Regions from separate parts of the Allobosea sp. CCNWLY174 genome, predicted to be linked through region 1. Evidence: predicted binding sites of a transcription regulator. Region 1 holds the regulator's gene; the other holds the start of a gene.

Region 1 (6,218 bases):
ACTGGTGGCCGGCTTCTTCCAGGCTCTGTCCGTCGAGCGCGACGACGCCCTGATAGCGCGTCGCCTCGCTGCCCTGGTCGACGGTCATGGCGAGGTGGCCCTTGCCAAGCAGATCGCCGGTCGAGATCGCGTTTGCATCGATCGCGGCCGCCAGCTGATCGGCATCGTAGCGAGCCATGGCGCGGTAGCAGTCGGGCGCGTTGAAGTCGACGACCAGCATCGAGACCGGCCCATCGCTCTTGGTCTGCAGCTGGAAGCGGCCTTCGCCCTTGAGCGTGGTACCGAGCATGACGGCGAGCGCCGCGGCCTCGGCGAGGACGCGCGCAACGGGTTCGGGGTAATGATGCCGCGCTAGGATTTGGTCGAGCGAAGGGCCGAGCCTGACGACCCGGCCGCGCACGTCGAGATCGGGTACGGCGAAGGGCAGCACCCGATCGTCGGGTGCGCCCGCGGGCGAGCCTTCCGCCATCAGGCCGCCACTCCGCCGAAGCACCAGGCCAGGATGCCCTTCTGGGCATGCAGCCGGTTCTCGGCCTCGTCGAAGACAGCCGATTGCGGGCCGTCCATGACCTGGTCGGTCACTTCCTCGCCGCGCGAGGCCGGCAGGCAATGCATGAAGATCGCATCCTTCTCGGCGCGGCCGAGCAGGCGCTCATCGACCTGGTAGGGCCGCAGCAGGTTGTGGCGCGTGCCTTCCTGGTCGCCCATCGAGACCCAGCAATCGGTGATGACGCAGTCGGCGCCCTCGACCGCCGCCTCGGGACGATGGGTCAACTGCAGCCTGGCGCCCTGGTCGCGGGCCCAGTCGAGCAGCGCCGGCGGAGGCGCGAGCTCTTCGGGCGTCGCGATGGCGAGCTCGAAATCGAGCCGGCCGGCGGCATGGACCCAGGAGGTCAGGACGTTGTTGGTGTCACCGGTCCAGGCGATGCGCTTGCCCTTGATCGAGCCTTTGCGCTCCTCGAAGGTCATGACATCGGCCATGACCTGGCAGGGATGCTGGCGCTTGGTCAGGCCGTTGATCACCGGCACGGTGGCGTATTGCGCCATCTCGACCACGGCGTCGTGGTCGAGCATGCGGATCATGATCGCATCGACATAGCGCGAGAGCACGCGGGCGGTGTCGGCGATGGTCTCGCGCTCGCCGAGCTCGATCTCCTGGCCGGTCACCATCATCGGCGAGCCCCCGAGCTCGCGGATGCCGACGTCGAAGGAGACGCGGGTCCGCAGCGATGGCTGCTCGAAGATCATGGCGATGACCTTGCCTTCGAGCAGGCGGTCGGCAGCGGCCGCGGGCGTGCGCCGGCGGGCCTTGATGTCCTCGCCGGCCTTGAGGATGGAGCGGAGCTCTCCGGCCGAGAAATCCGAGAGATCGAGAAAGTGACGCGTCGCAGACATCATGCTCACTCCGCTGCCGGCCGGGCGAGCTCCGCCTCGACCGCGCCAGCCGCCTTGTCCAGCCGCGCCACCGCCTCGGCCACCTCGCTCTCGCCGATGATCAGCGGCGGCAGCAGGCGCACGACATTGTCGCCGGCCGCGACCACGAGCAGGCCGGCGGCCCGCGCCTGCGCGACGAAATCGGTGTTCGGGGTCTTGAGCTTGAGGCCGAGCATCAGCCCCTCGCCGCGGATCTCCTCGATCACCTGGGGATGCTGATCCTTGAGCTGGGCCAGCGACTGGCGCAGGCGCAAGGCCGTCTTCTGGACATGGTCGAGGAAGCCCGGCGCCAGGATGACGTCGAGCACGGCGTTGCCGACCGCCATGGCGAGCGGATTGCCGCCGAAGGTGGTGCCGTGGGTGCCGAGCGTCATGCCGGAGGCGGCCTCTTCGGTGGCGAGGCAGGCACCCATCGGGAAGCCACCGCCGATGCCCTTGGCGATCGACATGATGTCGGGAGCGACACCGGAATGCTCATAGGCGAAGAACTTGCCGGTGCGGCCGACGCCCGTCTGGATCTCGTCGAAGATCAGCATCAGCCCGTGCTCGTCACAGAGCTCGCGCAGCTGCTTGAGGACACGCATCGGCACCGAGCGCAGGCCACCTTCGCCCTGGATCGGCTCGATCATAAGCGCGGCGGTCTCCGGGCCGATCGCGGCCTTCAGCGCCGCCTCGTCGTCGAACGGCACCTGATCGAAGCCATCGACCTTCGGGCCGAAGCCGTCGATGTATTTCTGCTGGCCGCCGGCGGCAATGGTCGCGAGCGTGCGGCCATGGAAGGCGCCCTCGAAGGTGACGACCCGGAAGCGCTCCGGATGGCCTTTCGCGGCGTGGTACTTGCGCGCCATCTTGATGGCGCACTCGTTCGCCTCGGCGCCCGAATTGGTGAAGAAGACGCGTTCGGCGAAGGTCGCCTCGCAGAGCCGGCGGGCGAGCTTCTCGCCCTCGGGCATGGTGTAGAGATTGGACGTGTGCCAGATCCGCTGCGCCTGGGCGGTCAGCGCCTCGACCAGATGCGGATGGGCGTGCCCCAGCGAATTGACGGCGATGCCGGCGCCGAAATCGAGATAGCGGGTGCCGTCGGCGGTGATCGCCCAGGCGCCCTCGCCACGCTCGAGCGCGATCGGGGCCCGGGCATAGGTCGGCAGGAGAACGGAAGAAGCGGAAGCGGTGCTCATGGAGCAAAATCCTTGCGGCGAGACGGGAAAATAGCGCGGAATCTCAGGCCGGGAACGGCAGGATGGGACGCAAGGCGGCATGATGCCGGCACGATGCGACCCGCCGGCGACATTATCGTCGCTGGCCGCTCCCGCCGTCTCGTCGCGCGTCAAGCCGCATCAAAGGAAAATCCCGATCGCTCAAAAACATAAGCGCCGCCCTTGGGGGCGGCTGCGTCGCACGACTATGCAAAACCGGCCCGGCCCTGTCAATTCCGGCTGACTTGGAGCCCGTCCCCAACGGCTTCTCCCGCAAGCCGTTGGGGCAAAACGGTCTCCATTCCAAAAGTGGGAGACGGATTCACCGATCAGGGTATGCCACCCTGATCGGATCCGGCTCTCGCGGCAGCGTTGCCGAATAGACTCACTGTCCGGCCGTCTGCGGCGATTGGCTGGGGAAAAGCCGAATTACGATTCGGCGACTCTTGTGGCCGAGTCAGGCCATCTTGTATGGTCCTCTTCGTCAGATACGACATCTCGTGCGGCGTCTCCTGTATCGTCAGTTCCGGGCGTAACGGCTTCCGTTTTGTGACGGACGCTGCCGGTATCGGATTCCGCCATGATCTCTCCCTATGCCTCGCCGGCCCGCTGGCGAAGCATGACGAAGACAGGTGCAACCCCATGACCGAAGCCGGAGCCTGGACCGACGAACGCGTCGAACTGCTCAAGAAGCTCTGGAATGACGGCCTGAGCGCGAGCCAGATCGCCGCCGAGCTCGGCAGCGTCACGCGGAACGCCGTCATCGGGAAGGTTCACCGTCTCGGCCTGTCCGGCCGGGCCAAGAGCCCCGGTTCGGCCACGCCGCGCCCGCGCAAGCCGGCGGCCCGCCCGCCGAGCCATCCCGCCGGCCATCAGAACGGTGGCGCCGGGCTGACCCGCGGCAACACCGCGCTGGCACCGCAGTTCGCACCCGAAATCGCGACCGAAGCACAGGTCGAGCGCGCTCCGGCGCCGGCCGAGGACGTGGTCGTGCCGTTCTCCGAGCGGGTCACGATCATGGATCTGCGCGAGTATATGTGCCGCTGGCCGATGGGCGACCCGACCACGCCGGAGTTCCGCTTCTGCGGCGGCCGCAGCGCGACCGGCATGCCCTATTGCGCCTATCATGCCCGGATCGCCTACCAGCCGGCGGCCGACCGGCGCCGCGAGCGCAAGCCCGTCCGCGCCTGAGGCGGCGTAACCATCCAAAATCGGAAAAGCCGGCCCTCGTGGCCGGCTTTTTCATGGGCGAACCACGGGAGAGCGCCATGGCGACCTTCGCGACCTATGCCGCCGCGGCGCTGGCGGAGATCGCCGGCTGCTTCGCCTTCTGGGCCTGGCTCAAGCTCGGCAAGCCGGTCTGGTTGCTGCTGCCGGGCCTGGTATCGCTCGCGGCTTTCGCCTGGTTGCTGGCCCTGCTCGACAGTCCAGCCGCCGGGCGCACCTTCGCCGCCTATGGCGGCGTCTATATCGTGGCGTCGCTGGCCTGGATGGCGCTGGTCGAGAAGGTGCTACCAGATCGCTACGACCTGGCAGGCGCCGCGCTCTGCCTTGCCGGCGCAGCGGTGATCATCGCCGCGCCGCGCTGACAAAAGCGCTCAACTGCGGGCAAACGTCTCGTCGAAGGCGTAGCCGGCGCCGCGCACCGTGCGCAGCGGGTCCTTGGCATTGGCCGGCGTGATCGCCTTGCGCAGGCGCCCGACATGAACGTCGACGGTGCGTTCGTCGATATAGACGTCGCGACCCCAGACGGCGTCGAGCAGTTGCGCCCGGGAATAGACCCGGCCCGGGGCCTGCATCAGGAATTCGAGCAGGCGGAACTCGGTCGGGCCGAGATGCAATTCGGCGCCGGCGCGGCGGACGCGCCGGGTGGTGCGGTCGAGCTCGAGATCGCCGGCAGCGAGCAGACCGGCGACATGGCCGGGCTTGGCGCGGCGCAGCAGCGCCTGGATGCGGGCGATCAGTTCGGGCAGCGAGAACGGCTTGACGACATAGTCGTCGGCGCCGGTGGCAAGGCCGCGGACCCGCTCTGTCTCCTCGCCGCGGGCGGTCAGCATGATGATCGGCACGCGCTCGGTGTCGCGCCGGGTACGCAGGCGCCGGCAGAGCTCGATGCCGGAGAGGCCGGGCAGCATCCAGTCGAGCAGGACGAGGTCGGGCGTATGGTCGCGCAGGTGCAGTTCGGCGTCGTCGCCGCGCGCCACGCTGTCGACCTCGAAGCCCTCGGCCTCGAGATTGTAGCGCAGCAGCAAGGTGAGCGGCTCCTCGTCCTCGACGATCAGGATGCGTGCGGGCATGTCAGCGTCCGTTCAAGCGCCCGCCGGTTCAGCCATTGGCCGCCGGCAGGTCGACGAGGATGTTGGTGGTGTCGAGCTTCGGCCGGGTCTCGTCGATCGACTGGCCGGTGACGAGATAGTGGATGGTCTCGGCGATGTTGGTGGTATGGTCGCCGATGCGCTCGACGTTCTTGGCGCAGAACAGCAGATGCGTGCAGAAGGTGATGTTGCGCGGGTCCTCCATCATATAGGTCAGGAGCTCGCGGAACAGCGAGGTGTAGAGCGCGTCGATCTCGTCGTCGCGGCGCCAGACATCCATCGCCTTCTGCTCGTTGCTGGCGGCATAGGCGTCGAGCACGTCCTTGAGCTGGGCCTGGACCAGGCGGCTCATATGCTCGAGGCCGACGACGGCGCGATGCGGCGGCGAGAACTGGCCGGAGATCGCGACGGCGCGCTTGGCGATGTTCTTGGCGAGGTCGCCGACGCGCTCGATGTCGGCGGCGATGCGGATTGCCGAGATCAGCTCGCGCAGGTCGTTCGCCAGCGGCTGGCGGCGAGCGATGGTCAGCACCGCCTTTTCCTCGACCTCGCGCTGGAGATTGTCGAGGCGCTGGTCGGCGCTGATGATTTTCTGGGCGAGCGCGGTGTCGCGGCGCACCAGAGCCACGGTGGAGTCGCCGAGCATGCGCTCGGACATGCCGCCCATCTCGGCGAGGCTGCGGCGCAGGCCCTCGAGATCGGCATCGTAGGAGCGGACGATATGTTGATCCGACATCGGGCGTATCCTTCGAGTCTGGCCGGCGCTTTCAGAACGTCAGCCGAAGCGGCCGGTGACGTAGTCCTGCGTCTGCTTCTTGTGCGGGTTCATGAAGATCGTGTTGGTCGCGTCGAACTCGATCACCTCGCCCAGATACATGAAGGCGGTATACTGCGAGATGCGCGCCGCCTGCTGCATGTTGTGGGTGACGATGACGATGGTGAAGTCGGTCTTGAGCTGCTCGAGCAGGTCCTCGATCTTGCCGGTCGAGATCGGGTCGAGCGCCGAGGTCGGCTCGTCGAACAGGATGACCTCGGGCTTCTGGGCGATGGTGCGGGCGATGCAGAGGCGCTGCTGCTGGCCGCCCGAAAGGCCCATGCCGGAGCTCTTCAGCTTGTCCTTGACCTCGTCCCAAAGCGCGGCGCGGCGCAAGGCGCCCTCGACACGGTCATCGAGCTCCGACTTCGGCGGCTTCTCGTAGAGACGGATGCCAAAGGCGACATTGTCGTAGATCGACATCGGGAACGGCGTCGGCTTCTGGAAGACCATGCCGAT
Region 2 (5,675 bases), on a different contig from region 1:
GGCGATGGCCACGCCAAGCACGACATCGATGCCGCCGGCGATGGCGGCATAGATCAGGGTGTTCTTGATATAGAGCGAGCTCTCGCCGAAGACGCGGCCGTAATGGGCGATCGTGTAGGCGTCCGGCAGCGGCGAGAACGACCAGATCGTCGCAAAGGAGAGCAGCAGCAGCGCCAGATGCGGCGCCAGCACCAGCGCCAGGATCAGGATGACGACGCCATAGCCGAGCACTGCCTCGTGCGGGCGCATCACCCGCCGGGCGAGCCCGCCGCCGCCGCGCTGGGTCGTGGCGTAGTCACGGCCTTTCAGCGCCAGCGCCGAGAGCCACATCGCCAGCACCGAGGCGACGATCAGCACGACCGAAATGACGTAGCCCATCGGGTCGGCGATGCCGATCGAGGCCACCCGCAGATAGGCCTGCGGCGCCAGCATGTCCTTGACGTTGAGCAGGAGCGGCGTCGCCAGATCGTCGAAGACCTTGACGAAGACCAGCGAGGCCCCGGCGAGATAGCCCGGCAGCGCCAGCGGGAAGACGATGCGCCGGAACAGACGGAATCCGGAGGAGCCGAGGTTCTGCGCGGCCTCCTCCATGGCGCGGTCGATATTGCGCAGCGCCGCCGAGAGATTGATCAGGATGAACGGAAAATAATGGACCGACTGGACGAAGATGACGCCGTTCAGCCCCTCCATGAAGTCGATCTTGAAGCCGAGCCAGTCGTCGAGCAGCAGGTTTATCGAGCCGTTGCGGCCGAAGAAGAGCTGCATCGCCACGGCGCCGACGAAGGGCGGCATGATCAGCGGCAGGAACCCGAGCGTCTGGACGATCGCAGCGCCGCGAAAGGCGAAGCGCGTGGTGAGATAGGCCAGCGGCAGCGCCAGCACCGAGGCCCAGACCACCGACATCGCAGAGACATAGAAGGAGTTCCACAAGGAGCGCATGAACAGCTCGGTGCGGACGAAATCGTAGAAATTGACCAGCGTGAAGGTCGAGGTGCCCTTCTCGGTAAAGGCGACATAGATCACCGTCGCCACCGGCAACACCAGGAAGACGAGCAGGAAGGCCGCGATGGCGAGCGCCAGCGCGATCTGGCCGGGCGTGGCGGCGAGCGCGCGGGCACGGGTCGGGGTCGTGGGGACGGCGGTCATAGGCTCTAGGCTCGCAGGGTCATATCGATCGAGCTCTTCCGTCATGGTCGGGCTTGTCCCGACCATCCACGTCTTCGCCCGACTGATCGAATGCCGTGTTCAAGACGTGGATGCTCGCCACAAGGGCGAGCATGACGGTGTGAGGCTGATCATTTCGCCGCCTTCAGCGCCTCCTCGGCCTTGGCCTTCGCCTTGGCGTAGTTGTCGCGGGCGAAGCTGGCCCATTGCGCCTCGACCTCGGCCTGGCGCGCGCCCTTCTCCTTGCCGCCGGTGAAAGCGCCGCGCAGCTCGGGGCTCGCGGCTTGTGCTTCCGTCACCGGCAGGGCGGCGATCAGGTTGCGCGCTTCGTCGGCGAGTGCCTTGGCCTGGGCGTTCGGCTTCTTGGCGAGCGCGGCGTCGACCTCGTGCAGCGTCTTGGTGACGCCCTTCAGTGCATCGAGCTGGAACGAGATCAGCTGGTCGAACAGCGTGTCGACCACGGCGGTGCGGGCTTCCGACTTGTCGACGTCGAAGCCGATCATCTTCTGGAAGCGCGGATCGGTGAAGGGGTTGGGATAGTCGGCGCCGGCCTTGGCATAGACCGCCGGATTGACCGGCAGGCGGCGGATGCCGGGCTCGAGCAGCACCTCCTGCCCGGTGGGCGAGAGCAGGAACTCGATGAAGGCCTCGGCCGCCGCCTTGTTCGGCGGATTGGCGATGATGCCGACATTGGCCGGCACGACGGTGGTCACGGTCGGGTAGACGAACTTGACCGGGAAGCCGGAGGCCTGCGCCGAGAAGGCGAAGAAGTCGATGACGATGCCGACGCCGACCTGCCCGGAGTTGACCGCCTCCGGCACGCCGAAGGAACGTTCGGTGATCGAATGGAAATTGCCGGACATCTCCTTGAGCGTCCGCCAGCCCTTGTCCCAGCCCTCGCCCTGCAGGATGGTCTCGACGGTCAGATGCGTCGTGCCCGAGCGTGCGGGCGAGGCGATCGAGACGTGGCCGTAGAAGGCCGGCTTGGCGAGATCCTGCCAATCCTTGGGCTCGGGCAGCTTGTTGGCCTTGGCGTAGCGCTCGTTCCACATGATGCCGTAGCCGGACGCCGCGAAGCCGAAATAGAAGCCGGCGGGATCGTTGATCGGATAGGAGCCGATCTTCTCGGGGATGCCGGACGCCTTAGGCTTGTAGGCGGTCAGCAGCTGCTTGCCCTTCAGAACCTCGAACGCGTCGGGCGCCGAGGCCCAGAACAGGTCGACCTGGTTGTTGGCCTTGGTCTCCTCGACATATTTCACGCCGGCATTGGTGTTGCGGTTCTGGACTTCGAGCGTGACGCCCGGCACGGCCTTCTCGAAGGCCTTCTTGATCGGGTCCGTGACGTCCTTCGAGAACGAGGTCACCACCGTGACCTTGCCCGCCGGCGCCTGCGCGTGAACGGCAGAGGCTGCCAGGGCCAGTCCGAGCGCCGAGACGAGCGCGATCCTGCGAGTGAACATTCTGATCCTCCCTATCGTTTTCCGTGTCCGCCGGCGTCGAGGCCAACGGTGGCAAAGCGGGAATCCGGATTGCCGTTGTCGCAAAACTGTCACAAAAGGCGCAGGCATGTCATCCCGCTCTTTGCCGCGGGCAGACTAAGTTGGCGAGAGGCCGTTCCGATGCTGGGCTGGTTCCAAAAGCTGTTGCCGAAGGAAGACAAGTTCTTCGTGCTGTTCGAGCGTCATGCGCAGACGCTGCAGGCCGGCGCGGCAGCTCTGGACGGCGTCCTTAGCGGAACGACAGCGATCGCGGCCGGCTGCGCCGAGATCTTCGCCGAGGAGAACCGCGCCGATACGATCGCCGGCGAGGTCATGCTCGAGGTCGGTCGCACCTTCATCACGCCCTTCGACCGCGGCGACATCGAGGAACTGATCGGCTCGATGGACGACGCCATCGACCAGATGCAGAAGACGGCCAAGGCGATCCAGCTCTTCGAGGTCGAGCGCTTCGAGCCGAGCATGCAGGAACTCGGCAAGACCATCGTCACCGCCTCGCACAAGGTCGGCGAACTCCTGCCGATGCTGCGCGACATCAAGAAGCACGCCGTCGGCATCGGGGCGCTCGCCAAGGAGATCGGCGCGATCGAGGAGCACTCCGACCGGCTCTACGACCAGGGCCTGAAGGAGCTGTTCAAGGCCCATCGCGGCAGCGACGCCATGGGCTTCATCGTCGGCGCCGAGATCTACGACCACCTCGAAAAGGTGGTCGACCGTTTCGAGGACGTCGCCAAGCGCGTCAGCCGCATCGTGCTCGAACACCTCTGAAAGGCGCACCGCGCCGTGGACATCGCCAGCCTCGCCCCTGCCCTCATCTTCCTGATCGCCGTCGCGCTGCTGTTCGATTTCCTGAACGGCCTGCACGACGCCGCCAACTCGATCGCGACAATCGTCTCGACGAGGGTGCTGGCGCCGCAATGGGCGGTGTTCTGGGCCGCCTTCTTCAACTTCATCGCCTTCCTGTTCTTCGGCCTGCATGTCGCCCAGACGGTCGGCTCCGGCATCATCCAGGCGACGATCGTCGACGACCGGGTGGTCTTCGGCGCGCTGACCGGCGCGATCGTCTGGAACGTGGTGACCTGGATCGCCGGCATCCCGTCGAGTTCCTCGCATGCGCTGATCGGCGGGCTGGTCGGCGCCGGCCTGTCGAAGGTCGGCTTGTCGTCGATCGTCTGGTGGGGGCTCGGCAAGACCTTCCTCGCGATCTTCATGTCGCCGGCGATCGGCTTCGCGCTTGCGCTGCTCCTGGTGCTGATCGTCTCCTGGACCTTCCTGCGAGTGGCGCCCATCAAGGTCGATTCGACCTTCCGCCTGCTGCAATTCGTCTCGGCCTCGCTCTACTCGCTCGGGCACGGCGCCAACGATGCGCAGAAGACGATGGGCATCATCGCCGTACTGCTGTTCTCGCACGGCATGATGGGCGACACCTTCTCGGTGCCGTTCTGGGTCGTGATCTCCTGCCAGGCGGCGATGGCGCTCGGCACGCTCTGCGGCGGCTGGCGCATCGTCCACACCATGGGCTCGAAGATCACCCGTCTCTCGCCGCAGCAGGGCTTCTGCGCCGAGACCGGCGGCGCGATCACCCTGTTCATGGCGACCTATCTCGGCGTCCCCGTCTCGACCACGCACACCATCACCGGTGCGATCATCGGCGTCGGCGCCGCGCGGCGGGTCACGGCGGTGCGCTGGGGCGTCGCCCGCGGCATCGTCTTCGCCTGGATCGTCACCATGCCGGCGGCGGGCCTGATCTCGGCACTGGCCTATTTCCTGTCAGGCTTCTTCCTGACCGGGCGTTGAGCCAAAGCGTCAGCCAAGCAGCGGCAGCGCATAGGTCGGGCTTCGCCCCGCACGAGCGAAGAGCGCAAGACAGCTCGCCGGATTCATCGCCGCGCCATCCCAAACGATCTCGCCGCGATGGATGCCGCCGCCGATGAAGACACTGTCGATGCCGGCGCCTTGCGCACCGGCGATGTCGTGCTCCAGCGAATCGCCGATCGCCACGACGCGCCCGCGGTCGAGCCCGAGCTTCGCCAGGCAGGTGCGATAGATGCGCGGCTCAGGCTTGCCGTGATAGCGCACGATACCGCCGAGTTGCTCATAGGCGCGCGCGACGAGGCCCGGCGCCTCCTGCAGGCCGCCATCGGGGCTAGCGCGATGCAGGTCCGGATTGGCGCAGACCATGGGCAGGCGCCGCGCGCTGGCCGCTTCGAGCAAGCTCATCCAGCCGGCGACCGATTGCCGGGGCGGGTCCATCGTCATCAGAAGGATGAAGTCGGCCAGGGCGACGTCATCGACCAGGTCGAGGCCGAGCCCTTGCGCCAGATGCGCCTCGCCCTCGCGTGCCAGCAACAGGCAGCGCCGGCCGAGCGCGCGATGGAATGGTTCGTCGCGCGCCGCTAATGCATCGCGGGCGTCGTCCCCGGCCGAGACGACCTCGTCATAAAGCTCGCCTGCAAAGCCGAATTTCGCCAGCTGCGTGGCATTCTCGGCGCCACGGCGCCCGGAATTCGAGAGGATGATCACGCGCTTGCTCGCCCGGCGCAGCATCTCCAGCGCGGCGACGGCACCCGAATACGGCCGGATACCGTCATGCAACACGCCCCATTGGTCGAGCAGGAAGCCGTCATAGCGCGGCATCAACGCCGCGAGATCGTCCGGGAAGGTTGTAGAAGAAAGACTCTGCATCGTCAGGGTTGGTGAGTGCCCGACCGTCGCGGTGGACAAGACCACTATAGTCGTAAGTCGAGACGTTTCGCCCGGCTGGAATATGACAGTTTTGTGTCACATACTATAGCCAGCTCATAATCAAGATCGACCGGGAGAGACGCCGACCATGACCAAGATGCTGACTTGCCTGACCGCCACGACCTCGCTGCTCGTTGGCCTCGGGCTCGCTGGGGCGGCGCAGGCACAGGACGCCTGCCCCAATCGCGGCCAGCTCGACACGATGTATTGCGACGCCAACAAGGACCTGGTCGCCGACGTGCCGACCGATCCGTCGAAGCTGAAGGACCC

The links. The regulator PhoB, encoded in region 1, activates phosphate uptake and scavenging genes when phosphate is short. The targets are predictions, from matches to a motif close to TGTCATNNANCTGTCAT.
Region 2: the regulator PhoB is predicted to act here: its motif matches at 2,701-2,717, upstream of V7S63_RS03390 (DUF47 domain-containing protein).

What each region holds. Positions count from the first base shown of each region.
Region 1 is NZ_JBBBBQ010000010.1:146,519-152,736, reverse strand. It holds gene V7S63_RS24055 (Hsp33 family molecular chaperone) at 1-469, opposite strand, end outside; gene argF (ornithine carbamoyltransferase) at 469-1,395, opposite strand; gene V7S63_RS24045 (aspartate aminotransferase family protein) at 1,401-2,612, opposite strand; gene V7S63_RS24040 (GcrA family cell cycle regulator) at 3,273-3,821, shown strand; gene V7S63_RS24035 (YnfA family protein) at 3,899-4,219, shown strand; gene phoB (phosphate regulon transcriptional regulator PhoB) at 4,229-4,927, opposite strand; gene phoU (phosphate signaling complex protein PhoU) at 4,956-5,681, opposite strand; gene pstB (phosphate ABC transporter ATP-binding protein PstB) at 5,721-6,218, opposite strand, start outside.
Region 2 is NZ_JBBBBQ010000001.1:707,478-713,152, forward strand. It holds gene V7S63_RS03380 (ABC transporter permease) at 1-1,146, opposite strand, end outside; gene V7S63_RS03385 (ABC transporter substrate-binding protein) at 1,296-2,624, opposite strand; gene V7S63_RS03390 (DUF47 domain-containing protein) at 2,784-3,428, shown strand; gene V7S63_RS03395 (inorganic phosphate transporter) at 3,450-4,457, shown strand; gene V7S63_RS03400 (TIGR01459 family HAD-type hydrolase) at 4,467-5,345, opposite strand; gene phnD (phosphate/phosphite/phosphonate ABC transporter substrate-binding protein) at 5,494-5,675, shown strand, end outside.